Regions from separate parts of the Alteromonas sp. AWJ4_199 genome, predicted to be linked through region 2. Evidence: predicted binding sites of a transcription regulator. Region 2 holds the regulator's gene; each other region holds the start of a gene.
The links. The regulator sigma-54, encoded in region 2, starts transcription at its own class of promoters, with help from an activator protein. The targets are predictions, from matches to a motif close to GTTGGCACGNNNNTNGNNT.
Positions count from the first base shown of each region.

Region 1: ACXAER_RS02290 (DUF883 domain-containing protein) is a predicted target of sigma-54. The motif match lies at 2,007-2,025, and genes of this name have one in related genera.
Region 3: ACXAER_RS02260 (exopolysaccharide biosynthesis protein) is a predicted target of sigma-54. The motif match lies at 2,906-2,924, and genes of this name have one in related genera.
Region 4: glnK (P-II family nitrogen regulator) is a predicted target of sigma-54. The motif match lies at 2,832-2,850, and genes of this name have one in related genera.

Region 1 is NZ_JBSWUR010000001.1:504,002-508,336, forward strand. It holds gene ACXAER_RS02285 (response regulator) at 1-1,883, shown strand, start outside; gene ACXAER_RS02290 (DUF883 domain-containing protein) at 2,062-2,391, shown strand; gene ACXAER_RS02295 (hypothetical protein) at 2,396-2,920, shown strand; gene ACXAER_RS02300 (hypothetical protein) at 3,014-3,271, shown strand; gene ACXAER_RS02305 (CC0125/CC1285 family lipoprotein) at 3,296-3,874, shown strand.
Region 2 is NZ_JBSWUR010000001.1:1,493,700-1,498,034, forward strand. It holds gene lptA (lipopolysaccharide transport periplasmic protein LptA) at 1-404, shown strand, start outside; gene lptB (LPS export ABC transporter ATP-binding protein) at 407-1,132, shown strand; gene ACXAER_RS06515 (RNA polymerase factor sigma-54) at 1,206-2,687, shown strand; gene hpf (ribosome hibernation promoting factor) at 2,718-3,005, shown strand; gene ptsN (PTS IIA-like nitrogen regulatory protein PtsN) at 3,019-3,462, shown strand; gene rapZ (RNase adapter RapZ) at 3,546-4,335, shown strand, end outside.
Region 3 is NZ_JBSWUR010000001.1:498,491-502,825, reverse strand. It holds gene ACXAER_RS02275 (sensor histidine kinase) at 1-1,007, opposite strand, end outside; gene ACXAER_RS02270 (hypothetical protein) at 997-1,236, opposite strand; gene ACXAER_RS02265 (sigma-54-dependent transcriptional regulator) at 1,252-2,583, opposite strand; gene ACXAER_RS02260 (exopolysaccharide biosynthesis protein) at 3,058-3,663, shown strand; gene ACXAER_RS02255 (LysR family transcriptional regulator) at 3,672-4,335, opposite strand, start outside.
Region 4 is NZ_JBSWUR010000001.1:1,891,762-1,896,096, forward strand. It holds gene ggt (gamma-glutamyltransferase) at 1-925, opposite strand, end outside; gene ACXAER_RS08300 (ammonium transporter) at 1,147-2,394, opposite strand; gene glnK (P-II family nitrogen regulator) at 2,427-2,765, opposite strand; gene ACXAER_RS08310 (hypothetical protein) at 3,008-3,862, shown strand; gene ACXAER_RS08315 (helix-turn-helix domain-containing protein) at 3,938-4,335, opposite strand, start outside.

The DNA of each region.
Region 1 (4,335 bases), 990 kb from region 2:
GTGTTCTGAAGTCGAACCAATTTAGCCTGCCTGTGGTTATTTTAACAGGTCAGTCAGACGTTACAGTCGATGAGATGGTGATGCGCGCGGGCGCCGCCGATTATCTACAGAAGTCCGAGATCGAGACACCGCGCTTCATGCGCACTATACGGTACGCCATGGTTCGTCGGGACATAGAAAACGAGCGCATTGAACGCAATAAGGTTGAGCAAAAAAACAAAGCTAAAGACAAATTCCTCGCTCATCTCGGTCATGAACTGCGCACCCCACTCACCTCTATTCTGGGCTATACAGAACTTCTCATTGATGACGCAAGAAACAGCCCATTCCAACAAGAGCTATCGATAATTCATTCAAACGGCAAACATTTATTGAGCTTGCTTAACGATTTACTCGACATGTCCAGGATAATGGCTGAGAAGTTAGAGTTGAACATTAAGAGTGTTAACTTGTCCGCTTTTCTTACAGATATTCACTCATTAATGCGCTTAAACGCCAAGGATAAGGGGCTGAGTTTAAATGTGGTTTCTAAAACCAAAATTCCTGAATTTATTCAGACAGATCCCACTCGACTTCGTCAGGTTCTGCTTAACCTTATTTCTAACGCGGTTAAGTTCACCGACAAGGGCAGTATTACACTCACTATAGCTCTTAACGAAATTTCGACAGATTGCGAAAAAAACCAGCGACTTAGATTTTCCGTAGACGATACTGGCATCGGCATGCCGCCCAACAAGTTACACAATATTTTTCAACCTTTTGAACAAATTGAAGATGTCATGCGCGCCAACCACGGAGGCGCGGGTCTAGGCTTGGCAATCTGTAAAGAACTGGTCACTAAGCTTGGTGGTGATATTAATGTGACATCTCGACTGGGGGAAGGCAGCACGTTTACATTTGATATTAATCCAGGTGACATTTCTTCCCAACCTAACGTCGATTTAACGCTTGGCCAGATTCAACCTGTCGAATCTAGCAGTATCGATTTAAATGTTACCGGCAGAGTGCTGATTGTCGATGACTTAAGAGAAATTCGGCGCCTTACCGGCCACCTTGTAAGTCAGTCTCAGGCAGATATTAGTTACGCGGAAAACGGTGTTAAGGCACTGGAAGCTGTATTACAGGCCGATGAACACAATCAACCATTTGACCTCGTTCTCATGGATATTCACATGCCTGTGATGAATGGCATTGAAGCGTTACACGCTATTCGTCGCCATGGTAAAGATATTCCCGTTATTGCGGTCACCGCAGCCAGTCGTAAAGGATTAAGAGAGTCGCTAATACGCGAAGGTTTTAATGACGTTATAGGTAAACCAATAGACCGCTTTGCACTAGCTCAACTTCTCTCACAATATCTTCCTCCTGGCGATCACGTCACTTTTACCAATGTAGAAGCACAAGTTGCTGACATGCCCTTACGAAAACCTTACGCGCCAGAAGAAAACATGCCTTCAAGCGACGGAGTTGAACCCTATACGAATACAGAGTTAGCAACAGAAAACACGTCTCAGAAAAAAGAAGACAGTACCTCTACTTGCAAGCGTATTTTAGTGATTGAAGACGATGAAGATGCTGCAGAACTATTGCAGCTATTTTTGGTGCACCTAGGCCATGAAGTTACCACAGAGCATTGCGGCTTAGATGCACTTAGCACCGCACAAGGCGGCAACTTTGATCACATATTAATGGATTTAACGCTACCCGATTACAGTGGTTATGACCTAGCTGGTGAACTCAAAGATAAATTGCCAGATGCAACGCTTACCATCGTTAGCGGGCATGAAGCGGATGAAGACATGATGGAATCGATTGGAATAGATAGTGCTTTACTTAAACCCGTTTCAAAAGATGACCTCGCATCTGTTGTGGATGGAAGCTAGGCTTTTGTTTTAACAACTTTGAAAATATTACAGGGGTTTGCAAGGATAACGCGTTTCTCTTGCAAACCTTTCACCCCCAAAATAGCAAGAAACGCTATCCAACTGTAAATAAAAGGTTTTTTAATTGGTACACACGTTGCAACTGTTATTGTGAACCCAAAATATTAAGGAGAGTATTATGGCTACACAAGCTTCAGCTAAATCACAAACCGTTAAAACTAACAGCACTAACGGTGTGGCTGAACCAAGTCACCCAGTAACGGATCAACTAAAAGACACTCTTCACGCATCAGTTGACAAATTAGCGGATAGTGCTGGCGTTGCGGAAGAAAACATTCGTCGCACAGCCTCATCGTCTGCAGAAAACATGTCAGAAAGAAAGCGTTTAGCAGAGCAGAAATGGCAGGCATCAAAAGTACGTAAGTACGCAATTGAGAATCCTATTCAAACTGCAGGTATCGCTTTTGCAGCAGGCATGCTAGTAACATCGCTTCTACGTAAGAAGTAAAATTATGAAAGTGCCAGATTTTCAAAAAGCACGTTATACATCGTGCCATGAAAATCCATTTCGCCTGACGCCGCCTTCGGCGCAGGCGAAGTTTCATGAAAACGCTACAGGAGAAAGTACACCCAAAGAAACGCCACCTGACGAGCAGTCAACCCAGCAACAATACCCCGATCCGTCTTTCTCCGATGTATTCAACGCATTTAAAGAAGCATTCTCTCAGAGAAAAGAACAAGGCTTTGCATTTCTTGAGCTTACTAATAGTGAACTCATGCTTGTCAAAAAGAGTTTTTTCGTTACTGTTTTTGCATGCCTCGCAGCATTTGCGGTTGGTACAGTTTGTTGGCTTATTTTAAATATTGCTATAGGCGCTATACTTCACAATGTTGGCGTGCACTACGTTGTGGTACCACTTGTGTTATTAGCACTTAATAGTCTTGCGGCGTTCGGTTTCTTTAAGCTTGCCCAGAATGCGTTCAACTATCTAAGTTTAAGCAGATTAATTCAAACATGGCGTAGGGTCTTTGGGTAAGGCATAGATTTAAAGGCGCATTAACCCTTTTGGTTAAGTTCATTTGATCAAATCCATGGACAGTGCCCTGTCAACAATAATGAGGTGAGTACTATGAACATCTTTTTGAAAGCGAATATAAAAGATATTGCGCAAAAGGAACATGCCTATTTTTCTCAAAAACATCACGCAGATGTTGCACTTACACAAGCAAAAAGGCAATGTTCGTTAATGATGGGTAAGCCAGAGACCTTACTTGGCATAGCTTCTGTTGGCGCATATAAAGGTGCAGTAGACGCTAAACCTAAGGCAAAACGCAATCAAGCGTTAACAGCGATAGGCAGAACAGCGTTGTTTTCATTGTTTCAGTGATCACAGTATTAAGGAATTTGTGAGATGAACATCAAAAGTAAAATTAAAAGTGGCCGCGTACTTCTTGCCACCGCAGGTGCGGCACTAAGCTTTGTGATAGCAGGGTGTTCATCGACACCAGTAGCTGCCCCTACCCCATACAAATCAGCGAACTCTAAAGCCTCATATGGTTATTCGAGCGAAAAAGTATCTGCAAATCAGTATCAGGTCCTTTTTAAAGCGACTGATAAAACTCCGGCCGACAAAGTACAGCAGTACGCTCTATATCGCGCCGCAGAAGTCGCACAAGAGCAAGGCTTTACTTATCTAGAGGTGATTAATACAAATATTGATAAAAAGCCTGTCATAGCGCGGGAAGTAACGGCTGGCAAAAATGAGCCAGCAATATTTCAAACAGATAGGCAATGCACTATGTCAGGCTGTGAGGAAGTTGCTCAACCGATGGCCGCCCCGAGCTCAAACGATGTTGTAAATACTCAGATTAACGACATCTACTTTACTATTGATGTAAAAATGGCGAATGATAAAAGTCGTTTAGGTAAAAACGCCTTTACTGTCTTAGAAGTGCTGTCACAGCCTCTAGAGCCAAAGAATACAAATTAGCTGAACGTCATTCTGTACATCTATACACTACATCATCAGTGTTCTGACAAAATGCTTTTCGGTACGCAATCAGTGTTACTGAAAAGCATAACTTAATTGCACGAGCAAGTCTGTGGAACGCCCTAAAGCCCACTACCTTAAATTCATAGCTACCACCCATTCCCTGAAATGCATCCTATAAAGCAGACTAAGGGCCTGCAAAATCGAGTAAATCCAGTCCTTCGTATATAAGTAAACGAATAAGCCTGCGTATAAATTACGTAATATCGATGAAGTAAAGCGACATTAAGACACACTAATCAACATGATAGATGAGACATTCATTCGTTCAGAACCGATACATGTCTAAACATCTTTATTCTTAATGACCCATTAATCTTCTATTAATGTTGTACAAAAGTCTCCGTCACCCAATCTAGCTATCATTAAACCTATGAACTGCAGAGCAGATTTGTAGACCG
Region 2 (4,335 bases):
CGCTGTACAAGGAAGATGTACTTATTACCCAAGGTTCACTCCTAATCGAAGCTGATGAAGTAGAAGTAATAGCTACAGATGGCAGCGGCCGTGAAATATTTATCGCCCGTGGCAACCCTGCTAGCTATTCTCAATCACTAGAAGACGGTACACCGGTATCAGCGAAAGCCAATGAAATTCGCTATGAAGTAATTAATCGCACTATTTCTCTGGCGGGTAATGCTGAGCTACAGCAAGATACCAGTAAAGTGCAAGGTGATAAGATTACGTTCGATATGATTACTGAACAATTGCTTGCAACGGGTGGTGCCGGTGAAGATGGTGAAGGTCGTGTAACCACAGTATTTACTCCTGACACCATTCGTAAAACATCGTCTAAGAAAGACAACGAGGACAATGAATAGCAATGGCAACTTTGAGCGCTAAAAACCTTGCTAAATCGTATAAATCGCGACAGGTTGTTCGCGATGTAAGCCTTTCAGTGTCTACCGGTCAAATTGTCGGTCTTCTCGGCCCTAACGGCGCTGGTAAGACCACCACTTTTTACATGATTGTAGGCTTAGTCAACTTAGACAAAGGCAAAATCGAAATTGATGATAATGAGCTTACTCACCAGCCAATGCATGAGCGCGCACGCCGCGGTATAGGCTACCTCCCGCAAGAGGCATCAATATTTAGAAAGCTTACGGTATATGAAAATATCATGGCCATTTTGCAAACCCGTAAAGATTTAAATTCACAACAGCAAGAAGAAGAAGCTGATGCACTACTTGATGAATTTAATATCAACCATATACGTAATAGTACGGGCATGAGTTTGTCAGGGGGAGAACGTCGTCGCGTAGAGATTGCTCGCGCTTTGGCAGCGAAACCACAATTTATTTTGTTAGACGAACCATTTGCTGGTGTTGATCCAATATCAGTTAATGATATAAAGAAGATAATACAGCATCTTCGCGATAGGGGTATTGGTATCCTTATCACGGACCATAACGTACGCGAAACATTGGATGTTTGCGAAAAGGCGTACATTGTGAGTCATGGTGAGCTTATTGCGCAAGGAACCGCGGAACAGGTTTTAAGTAATCAAAAAGTAAGGGATGTATACCTAGGCGAACAATTCAGGCTATAGTTAATGTAACCGAATTGTCATTTTTCAGTTTCGCTCTGGTATATTCAATTTAGAGCATTTAAATAAGACGTAGATGAAACCATCTTTACAGCTAAAATTTAGCCAACAACTTACCATGACACCTCAGTTGCAGCAGGCCATCAAGCTGCTGCAGCTTTCTACGCTTGATCTTCAGCAAGAGATTCAAGAGGCACTCGACTCTAATCCACTGTTAGAAGTGGAAGAAGGTAACGACGAGCCACAAGTAGAAAAGAACAATGTCGATAGTGACGATAGTGCTGCTGAAGCGACAGCTTCTGCATCAAGCGACACGCTAGAGGCAGGAGATGCACTGGAGAAGAACGACCTTCCCGATGAGCTGCCTATCGACAGCACCTGGGACGAGTACTACTCCGCCTCTTCTGCGCCTGCGCCTGGCCCGTCTAATGATGACGAACAAATCTTCCAAGGTGAAACTACCGAAGACATCCAAGAGCATTTGCTTTGGCAAATGCGCCTCACTCACTTTTCAGACACTGACCGCGCTATTGCTACGGCTATCATCGACTCAATCGACGAATCCGGTTATCTAACCGTTACCCTTGACGATATCTTAGATGCTGTTAATGACGATGACTTAGAAGAGCCTATCGAAATGGACGAAATAGAATGTGTGCTTAAGCGCATTCAAATGTTCGACCCCATTGGTTCAGGTTCTCGTACACCTCAAGAGTGTCTTATGGTGCAATTGCGCCAGTTTTCAGAAGACACACCGTGGCTTGCTGAAGCGAAGCAGCTTATTGAGGAATATTCAGACTTACTGAGCAGTAAAGACTACCGCACGCTAATGCGTAAGAGCCGATTGAAAGAAGATCAGCTGCGCGAAGCAATGCGTTTACTCCAAACCTTGAATCCTCGCCCAGGTAGTGCTTTAGTTACTAAAGAGCCTGAATACGTTATTCCTGATGTCTCAGTAACCAAGAAAAATGGCCGTTGGGTGGTTGAGCTGAACCCCGACAGTCTGCCTAAATTAAGCGTAAATCAAACGTACGCAGCAATGAGTCGCCGTGCCAAGAACAGCAGCGATTCACAATTCATCCGCTCACACATGCAAGAGGCTAAGTGGTTCATAAAGAGCCTTGAATCTCGCAACGATACCTTGATGAAGGTTGCAAATTGCATTGTGCAGCAGCAAATGGGCTTTTTTGAGCACGGCCCGGAAATGATGAAACCAATGGTGCTAAATGATGTCGCAGAAATGGTAGATATGCACGAATCGACTATTTCGCGTGTGACAACACAGAAGTATATGCATACGCCCCGTGGCATCTTTGAATTGAAGTATTTCTTCTCAAGCCACGTAGCAACCGAGTCAGGTGGTGAGTGTTCATCTACAGCGATTCGTGCTTTGATCAAGAAGTTAGTGGCTGCGGAAAATCCTAGCAAGCCGCTAAGTGATAGCAAGATTGCTTCATTGTTGGCCGAGCAAGGCATAAAAGTCGCTCGGCGAACAATAGCAAAATACCGGGAATCGTTATCGATCCCGCCGTCGAACCAACGCAAAAGCCTTATCTAACCGGGCTTAATAATATAAGGAAGACGAAATATGCAAATCAACCTTACTGGTCATCATGTCGAAATCACCGACTCTTTGCGTAATTATGTCGATACGAAGTTCAGCAAACTTGAACGTCACTTTGATCACATTTCTAATGTGCATGTCATCCTGAACGTTGAAAAATTAAATCAAAAAGCTGAAGCGACTGTTCATTTAAGTGGCGCTGAAGTATTCGCATCCTCAGAAAATACCGACATGTATGCGGCGATTGACAGCATGGTTGATAAACTCGACCGGCAGGTAATCAAGCATAAGGAAAAACTGAAAAAACATTAGTAGTTAATTAAGCATGGATATACAAGCCATCGTAAGTCTGGACCGCACCGAGTGTGCGGTTCAGTGTAATAGTAAAAAGCGAATTCTTGAGATCATCGCTGATATCGCTGCCAAGCATAACGATAACATCGACCAGGCAACGGTTTTAAATAGCTTGATGGCTCGAGAACGTATGGGTAGCACGGGTATAGGTAACGGCATAGCACTGCCCCACGGCCGCCTAGCAGGCCTTGAGAAGGTAATAGCAATCGTTGTAACAAGTACACCAGCTATCAACTTTGATGCCCTAGACGAAAAGCCCGTAGACATATTCTTTGCTCTTCTCGTTCCCGAAGAGCAAACCGAAGGACACCTTCAGACACTGGCTACCGTAGCCGGTAAGCTAAGCGACAAAGAAACGATTAAAACAATACGTCGTGCAACAACCAGCGACGAAATTATTTCTGCATTAAGTTAAACAATAAGGGCTTATACATTATAGATAGGCACTTTATTCAACAACGCGTATGTGATGAAACCAGAATATAAGGGAGAGTTTAGGTGAAGCTGATCATAATCAGTGGTCGTTCGGGGTCTGGTAAGTCTGTCGCACTTCGCGCTTTGGAAGATTTAGGTTATTACTGTGTTGATAATATCCCAGTAAATTTGCTTCCCACCCTCACCCATACTGTTGTTGATGAATACGATCAAGTTGCGGTAAGTATTGACGTTAGGAATCTCCCCAAAAACCCTGACGACTTGGTAGAGATTCTAGACTACCTGCCATCCTCTTGGTCGATGACTATAGTATACATTGACGCAAGCGACGACGTTCTGGTTAAGCGCTTTAGCGAAACTCGCCGTCTTCACCCTTTAGCTAAGCTAAATAAGTCTCTATCGGAAGCTATTAGGGCGGAATCTGCGCTTCTTGCACCAATTACTGAACGCGCTGATTTATACCTAGATACAGACAAGCTAACAATACATCAACTCGCCGAACTGATCCGTGAACGTATTTTGGGTAAGAAAAGTTCACGCCTTGTTCTTGTCTTTGAGTCGTTTGGCTTTAAACACGGTATACCTAAAGATGCTGACTACGTTTTTGACGCGCGTTTTTTACCTAACCCCCATTGGGAGCCAGACCTTAAACACTTAACTGGGTTAGATGCCCCCGTGGAAGTATTTTTAGGCTCACAACCCGTAGTAACCAAATTTATTTGGCAAATTCAAAACTTAATGACTACATGGCTTCCTCACTTAGAGCGCAACAATAGAAGCTATGTGACTGTGGCTATCGGTTGCACTGGCGGCCAACACCGCTCTGTCTATATTGCCCAAACCTTGTCGAAAA
Region 3 (4,335 bases), 1.0 Mb from region 2:
TGTATAACTTTATTTAAGTCTACATCATCAAAGTCTTTTCCCCGGGTTGATACACGAGAAAAAGCAAGAAGGTCAGAAATAAGCATCGACATGCGCTCTGCTGCGTTTAGCATCCGCGCTAAATAATCTTTGCCTCTCTCATCAATAACATCCTTGTATCCTGACTCTAGTCGGTTTCCGAATGCCCGAATTTTGCGAAGGGGTTCTTGTAAATCGTGTGAAGCGACAAATGCAAAATCTTCCAACTCTCGATTACTTCGTGCTAATTCATCGGAGTAAATACTAAGCTCTTGTGTCCGCTCTTCTATGCGATTTTCTAAGTCCTCATTGACAGATTCAAGATCGGCCTGATATTTCTCGTGCTCGCGCGAGTTTATTTTCAATAGTAAAAAAACAGCAATAACCAGTAACAGGGTAGTAGCTGATGAGATGATTAACGTATTTACTGAGTCTCTTCTCAAGCTCATCAAATTTGCTAAATGCGTACCTTGCATGCCGCGTTCAGACTCATCAATTTCGCGAAATAGCTCTTCGAAGCGTCTGTAAAGATCAATGCCTTTATCACTTTCAACTAAGTTGACGGCTTCTTTCTGCTTCCCTTCCTTAATGAGTTCAACGACTTTGATAACCTCGTTAATTTTTGCCCTGGTTAGATTAAGCAATTCCTCAATTCTTACAGATTGCTCATCGATATCAGACGAAAAAGAACTCACTTCTACCTCGTCCATCAACTCTCCAATAACGCCAAGCGTCTGAGTATAGTCTGAGAGATATTCCTCATCATCGGTGAGCATGAAGCCTCGCTGACCGGACTCCACTCGGAGCACCGCTACATGAAGCCTATTCACTGCATTGATTACACGATTAGTTGTAAATAGTCGCGCCTCAAGTGCTGAGAGGTCGTTAAGAGTACTTACTACATAAAAAGAGTTTGCAGTCATAACGACAATGATGACAACAACCAAAATTATCCAGCTGTAAATTGAAGACAGAACTTTAGAGATCATTTACATGTTCCGGGTCATTTTCGCCCAATTCTGATGTCATTTCAGATAGGGTCTCACTGCAGTCTTTTGCACTGCTTATTATTTTATCCAACGCCGCCAGTGCTTTTTCAGGAGCAACGTCCCCGTTTAGTGCCATTTTTACTAGCTCTGCCTGCATAGATATTCTATTTAACGGTTTCCGAGCATCATGTACAAAAACACTCAGTCGTGAAAACTCTTCGCTAGTCATATTGAATACCTCTTACTATTCGTCTTTGCTTAGGTCGCCGTAAGCATGAAGACGGTTGTATAGGGTTTTAGTACTTATACCTAACATTTCTGCTGCGGTTGTTTTGTTGCCGCTTACTTTTTCTAAAGTGGCGTAGATAAGCTCTTTTTCTACATCCTCAATGGTTCTTCCAGCTTGAAGGGCAGGTGTCGTACTCTGCTTCTGTGCAAAAGGAGACTCGATAGTTTTAGGTAACTCAATCTCACTTTTCTCTGGGTCACTCATGATAGCCGCACGGTGTACAAAGTGTCTTAACTCACGAACGTTTCCTGGCCAATCGTATGCTTGAAGCGTCTCTAGCTGATTATCTTCCCATTTAAAATTAGAACCGTTATCTTTGTTAAATTCTGCAATGAAAGTTTTTGCTAAAAGAGGAATGTCTTCTTTTCTTTCACGCAAAGGAGGAATGGTAATTGGGAAAACAGCAAGCCTGAAATAAATATCTTCACGCAACACTTTGCTCTGAGCGATTTCTTCCATTGTTCTGTTTGTTGCAGATACAACACGACAGTTTACAGGTATAGATTTCGTACCACCCACACGAAGCACTACTTTGTTTTCGAGTACGCGCAAAAGGTTGGGTTGCATGTCAATGGGCATTTCTGTGATTTCATCTAAGAAAAGGGTGCCACCTTCTGCCTGTTCAAAAACGCCTTCTTTACGACCTACCGCACCGGTGAAGGCACCTTTTTCATGACCGAACAGTTCACTACCAATCAATTCTTTAGAAAATGCACCACAGTTTGTAGCAATATAAGGGCCTTCACTTTCTGAGGCTCTGTGAATTGCAGCTGCAACCACTTCCTTACCAACACCACTTTCACCTAATAGCATGACGTTAGCACTGGTTTTGCTGACTCTTGAAATAAGTTTGTATAACTCTTTCATCACGGGTGACTCGCCAATAAGCAAGTCGAAGTGTTTCTCGATTTTTTCTTCTGCTGGCTCTTTTGCTTTTGTTTTCTTACTTAGTACTGCCTCAATTTCTTCACGTTGTATTGGCTTTACGAGGTAGTCTACGGTGGGGCCACACAAGCCTTTAATAACGCTTTTTACCGATGGATGGCCCGTAATTAGAGTTACACGGGGCCGCTTAGGCAGCGCATCAAGTTCGTTAAACAGGTGAGCACCGCTTCCATCGGGAAGCATAAAATCTAACAGTACATGGTCGAATGTTTCTTTCTCAAGCCAGTCTCGTGCTTCTGCTAACGTAGCAGCGGTCAAGACGTCATGACCTAAAAACTCAATAATAGTACAAGCTACTTCTGTAAACTCGGCGTCGTCATCAACTAAAAGTACGGTTAGCACGCATTGTCCCTCTCTATTACGTTCCATCGAAAATATGGAATAAAATCAATATTATAGTTCTACCACAATAAGCGAAAAAAGTAACTGGATATCCATTTGTAGTCACACATTTCCAAATATTGCGTTTTCTGTTCATGGTAACACCACACACAATTTAAGCGCGTTGACCGTAAAGACACATTCATTTGAATTCATTGTTACAATTTCACTATCGCAATTCGCACTAAAATTTTGATTTGTTAAATTAACAATGAGTGTTACCTATTTACATGCTGTTGCAAAAAGTATTCCCAATAATTGATAGGTACCACCGTGGAAAGGCTCTGGCACATTTTTCGCACAAATCTCAATGCGACTAACTTACTGTAGGCAAGGGTATGAATGATATTTGGCGAATACTTACGCGCCTCTTGTCCGCATCTCGCCCCCTTAAATAAGTGGAATACAACGTGTTTTGTATCAAAGGAACTGAATATGTGGGTAAAAACAGCCGAAAGATCAATGACCTTGACAGAACTGCTGGCAAAGATGCAGCCGCGGTCAAGTCAAAATATATTTTACTTCGAAGACTTTTGGGAAGTTATGGAAAAGCGCGGTTTTGGTCCCATGTTAGCATTCCCTTCTTTTATTGCTTGCACACCTGTCGGCGCTATTCCTGGAATTCCATCTTTAACGGGTGTAACAATTTTACTCATTGCATTGCAAATTTTACTCGGTAGTAGGCACCCATGGTTGCCTCGAAAAGTAATGGATATACAGTGTGATGCGGATCAACTGCGCAATATAGTTCAAAAAGTAAAACCCTATGCAGCTCGCGTCGATCGATTTCTTGTTCCACGTTGCTTTTTTATGAGACAGCCCGTGTTTCGCTCTTTAATTGCATTGAATTGTGTTGGCTGCGGCTTGGTAATGGTCCCGTTAGAGCTTATTCCCTTTATGGGTTTAATTCCAGCATTAGCAGTATTTATAATGTCTGTTGGAATGGCCACAGACGACGGTGCAGTGGCTTTGGTAGGTGTGTCAATATCGCTGTTTGGCTTCGTACTGGGCTTTCAACATTTGCCGGCAGCGATTAGCTAACGCGCAAGTTAATCAGTACAGGAATCAAACATGAATTCCGAGTTAGGCAGATTCATTGTTTGGTACCTAAGCTCCCCCATAAATGCTCGAGCTGCTGGGCCCAATGTATCTCCATCTTTAAAAGAAAGATAAAGAAGTGCTTTTCTTAACGCAGCGTTGTTATCTAGAGGAAGTGGAACCAAAGTCCCATTTTCTAATTCGTCTTTTATGATTGCAATAGGTAGCCATGCAAAGCCTAAGCCCTGAGCAATGATATCTAACGATGTTCTCACATGACTTACCGTCCAGCGTTGCTCAGCTCCTAGCCAACCAACATCTGCTTTGCGCTCTGCGGAAGAGTCGCGCACGACAATCTGGCGATGACTTTTAAGGTCTTCTAAGGTGAGGGTTCTATTTAATTGATGTAGGGGATGTTCTGCATGAGCAACAGCGGCGAACTCAATTTCACATAAATCTTCACTAAACCCGTTTGGAATGACAAAGGGAGAGATGCCCAAGTCTACCTTTCCGCTAGTTAACAATGCATTTGCACCGCTAAGTACGGTCTCTTCTATTTCTATACGCAATAGGGGAAACTCAGCAGAGACTTTAGCAAGCACGTTATAGAGCAATTCAGAAGGAAAAATAATATCCACAGCTATGCGCAGCGTTGTTTCGGTCCCCACTTTTAAA
Region 4 (4,335 bases), 400 kb from region 2:
CTGCTGAGTTAAACCCCATTCCTTCGATATCATAGTGCTCAAGCACATTAAGAATCTGTAGTGCCGCTATGCCTTGTCCGTTGGGCGGGAGTTCCCACACATCATACCCTCGATAGTTAGAAGAAACGGGCTCTACCCACTCCGAGGTATGCGATGACAAATCCTGGTATGACAAAAAGCCGCCTTGAGACTTCATGTAAGCATCGATAGTGCGTGCGATATCGCCCTTATAAAAAGCATCTCGCCCACCTGTTGCAATTTTTTCATAGGTCACGGCTAACCCAGGGTTTTTAAAAACATCGCCTTTTCGCGGTACTTTACCGTCAATAAGAAAAGTCTCAGCAAAGCCGTCATAGTGACCAATTCGCTCGTAATTCATCTGCCAGTAATAGGCAATGACTTCTGAAACAGGGAACCCCTCACGGGCATATTTGATAGATGGGGTAAGCAGCGCAGACATGGGCAGCTTGCCAAATTTTTCGTGTAGTGCAAACCAGCCATCTACAGCGCCAGGGACAGAAACGGGTAGCGGACCAAATTTTGGAATTTGATGCAAACCACGCTCGGCAAACACCGCTTTAGTTAGCTGTCTGGGTGAGCGGCCAGATGCGTTTAAGCCTACTAGCTTTTCTTCTTTTGCATCCCACACAATGGCAAATAGGTCGCCGCCAATACCGCTGCCTGTAGGCTCAACTAAACCTAACATGGCATTGGCTGCAATGGCCGCGTCAACCGCGCTGCCGCCTTGTTTTAAAATATCCAACGCCACTTGCGTAGCTAATGGTTGGCTTGTTGCTGCCATGCCGTTCTTTGCAATAACTTCTGAGCGACTTGCAAAGGGATGCCCCGTTATTCTGTCGTAGCCCAAACAGCTGATACTAAAGAAAGCCAGTATCAAAGGTAGAAGTCGCACACTTGCAATCATAACCGTCCTTTTACTAAAACGTTGCCGATAATAAATCTAGCGTTAGTCTATCGGTTCATAGTGTAGCGTTATTGTCACATTACGCCTAGGCTCTTTTCCTAAGCTCAGTAATGGTCTTAAAACACATTGCATGAAACGAAAAAAGCCCCGCATTAGCGGGGCTTAAACGAAGTAATAAGGCATTATTGTTATTGTTGTTTCGTTGCCTAATCGAGACTCTCTTACGAACGGCTGCTTGTGAAGTCTGGGTATGCTTCCAGACCACATTCGCTCATGTCTACGCCGTCGAATTCTTCTTCTTCGCTCACACGTACACCCATAACCGCTTTAATCACTAGCCATACCACTAGGCTCACTACGAATACCCATACAAAGATAGTCGCTGCACCAATTAGCTGACCAGAGATGCTTGAACCATCGTTAGTGAAAGGTACAAGGATAAGACCTAGAAGACCTACTACGCCGTGAACTGAAATTGCGCCCACTGGATCGTCAATCTTAAGCTTGTCTAGTGCAACAATGCTAAGCACTACTAAAATACCACCAAGGCCGCCGAACAAAGTAGCTTGTAATGGTGTAGGTGTTGAAGGCTCTGCTGTAATAGCCACAAGACCGGCTAGTGCACCGTTAAGTACCATAGTTAGGTCAGCTTTACCGAATAGAATGCGTGCTACGATAAGTGCAGCAATTGCACCACCAGCAGCTGCAGCATTTGTGTTCATAAATACAATCGCTACTGAGTTTGCACTTTCAACAGTTGCAGTAGCCAGTACTGAACCGCCGTTGAAGCCAAACCAACCCATCCACAGGATAAATGTACCTAAAGTTGCAAGCGGTAAGTTTGCACCTGGAATCGCGTTTACTTTACCGTCAGCGGTGTATTTACCCTTACGAGCACCAAGCACAAGAACACCAGCAAGAGCAGCAGCTGCACCAGCCATGTGAACAATACCTGAACCTGCAAAGTCAGAGAAACCAAGGTCGCCAAGCGTATACATACCGAATACTGCTTCGCCGCCCCATGTCCAAGCACCTTCCATTGGATAGATGAAGCCCGTCATGACAACTGCGAACGCTAGGAATGCCCAAAGCTTCATACGCTCAGCTACCGCACCAGATACGATAGACATTGCTGTTGCAACAAATACTACTTGGAAGAAGAAGTCAGCAGAAGGTGCATATGTTGCTGGCTCTTCAGCTACACCTGTTGCGCCATCAGCCATGATACCGCTTAGGAATGGACCCCAGTCGCCGCCACCGTACATAATGCCGTAACCGCAAATCATGTACATAGTGCAAGCGATAGCGAATAGCGCCACGTTTTTAGTTAGAATTTCTGTGGTGTTTTTCGCTCGAACAAGACCAGCTTCAAGCATCGCAAAACCTGCAGCCATCCACATAACTAGTGCACCGCAGATTAGAAAATAAAAGGTATCTAGCGCATACCCAAGTTCAAAAGTGATTTCCATTATGGTTTTCTCCGCAAATATATCGTAGTGGCTTACAGCGCGTCGCTATCCGACTCACCAGTTCGAATACGAACGGCATGTTCAAGGTCATAAACAAACACCTTGCCGTCTCCAATTTTGCCTGTTTTGGCAGCGCCAACGATGGCCTCTACCAGGCGTTCTACTTGATCATCCTGAACAGCAATTTCCAGTTTGACTTTAGGTAGAAAATCCACCTGATATTCCGCTCCGCGGTAAAGTTCAGTGTGTCCTTTTTGACGTCCAAAGCCCTTCACTTCGGTCACGGTCAAACCGTCGATTCCGATTTCTGAAATGGCTTCACGAACATCATCTAGCTTGAACGGCTTGATGATCGCTGTAACTAGTTTCATGAGTTGCTCCCAGTTTGTTTTGGTTATTCTGTAATTTATGGTCGTATTTCCAACTACGGGAAGATAAACCAAGAGCCATGCCATAAATATTTAACTATATAAATCATACACATAATCACAAGCAGCGGCGGCGCGCACAAAAATAATGCACATTAATGGTGCACGAGTTGAAAAATGCCCAATAATGTAGCGGCCAAAGAAATTACTGAGGTAAGGTGACTAAAAAGTGCGATGAAATTAGGATGGAACTATTCGAGAGAGCGAATGGTCTGTTGTTTACTATGACGACTATCACCCCATCTTTCTTTGCGCCAGAACGCAGCACTGAGAACCATTCCGTTACTAAAAAAACGGCGTGGAGAGCGCTGTTAGTTTCATGTGGTGTTCACGTATTTGGGGTGATTTTGGTTGTCTTACTTTCTCAATTGAGTATTGATAATCAAAAAGCTCGTGTTAACGTTTTAGAGCGAACACCTGAGATCAGTGCCAAGCTATACTACCCTCCAACTCCGGGTCCCTCAATCCAAGCCGAAATAGAAGACACTAAAACAGTCGATGCTTCCGCTAAAAGGCAAGAAATTGAACTGAAGTCTGATGTCACTCAACCCATCGAAGCACCTGATAGTAAAACTAAAATTTCTGAAATTCCTGAAGCAAAGCAGCAGAAAGTTACTGAGCCCGAAATACAGCAAGTCCGAATAGAAGATAAGACAATTACCACGCCACCAACGCCGACGCTTTCAAAAGATGCGAATCGCCGCGCGGGTTCGTTAAATTTATCGGTCAAAGATGGCGCTGCGCTTTATTTTGAAAAATATAACAGTGAAAAAGTAGCTGAAGACGCCGAGCAAGCAGCAAGGAATTTCCAAGAACGAAAAGATAGCCCTATATTAAGCGGGCCAAGTACACAAGAAATACAAGCTAGTGAAAATAGACGCCCGTCAAAACAAGTAAACTGTAGCAGTACGACCAATAAAACCTTGGCGATATTAAGCGGTTTTGCCGGAGGCACTTTAAAATGCACCAAAATGGACGATCACAAACGTTTTATAGATGCGAGAGTGAATAAACTGCCCAAAGATAAAGAGCGAAACTAGCGCGTGTTGATTTTTGCCGTGTTCTTTTTTGCGATAGTCCGTAGCCGACTAGTGTCCCCCTTTAGCAAGGCGTGATTACTTTCTTTTAAAAGACTTTGGTGGTTGCCCGAAATAGGCTTTGAATCGGCGGCTGAATGCAGCAACATCTTCGTACCCCGTTAATTGAGCTATGCTCGACATAGGCGTATCGGTGTTTCTAAGCAGTGCTTTGGCTTTCTCCATCCTTATCTTCACTAGGTAATCACGTAAGCTAAGACCAGTGGTTTGTTTAAACCGAGTTTTGAACTGTGTGGTTCCCATACAGGCCATCTCTGAAAGCAACTGCAACGAATGCGATGCCCCTAAGTCATTATGTATATGGCTTATTACTTGGGTGATCCGCTTGTCTGTTCCCCCGCCCACCTCGCTTTTCGCCAGTAACACCTGAAATAACGCGGTCATTTCATCCTGTCCGTAAAACGCGTAATTCGTTA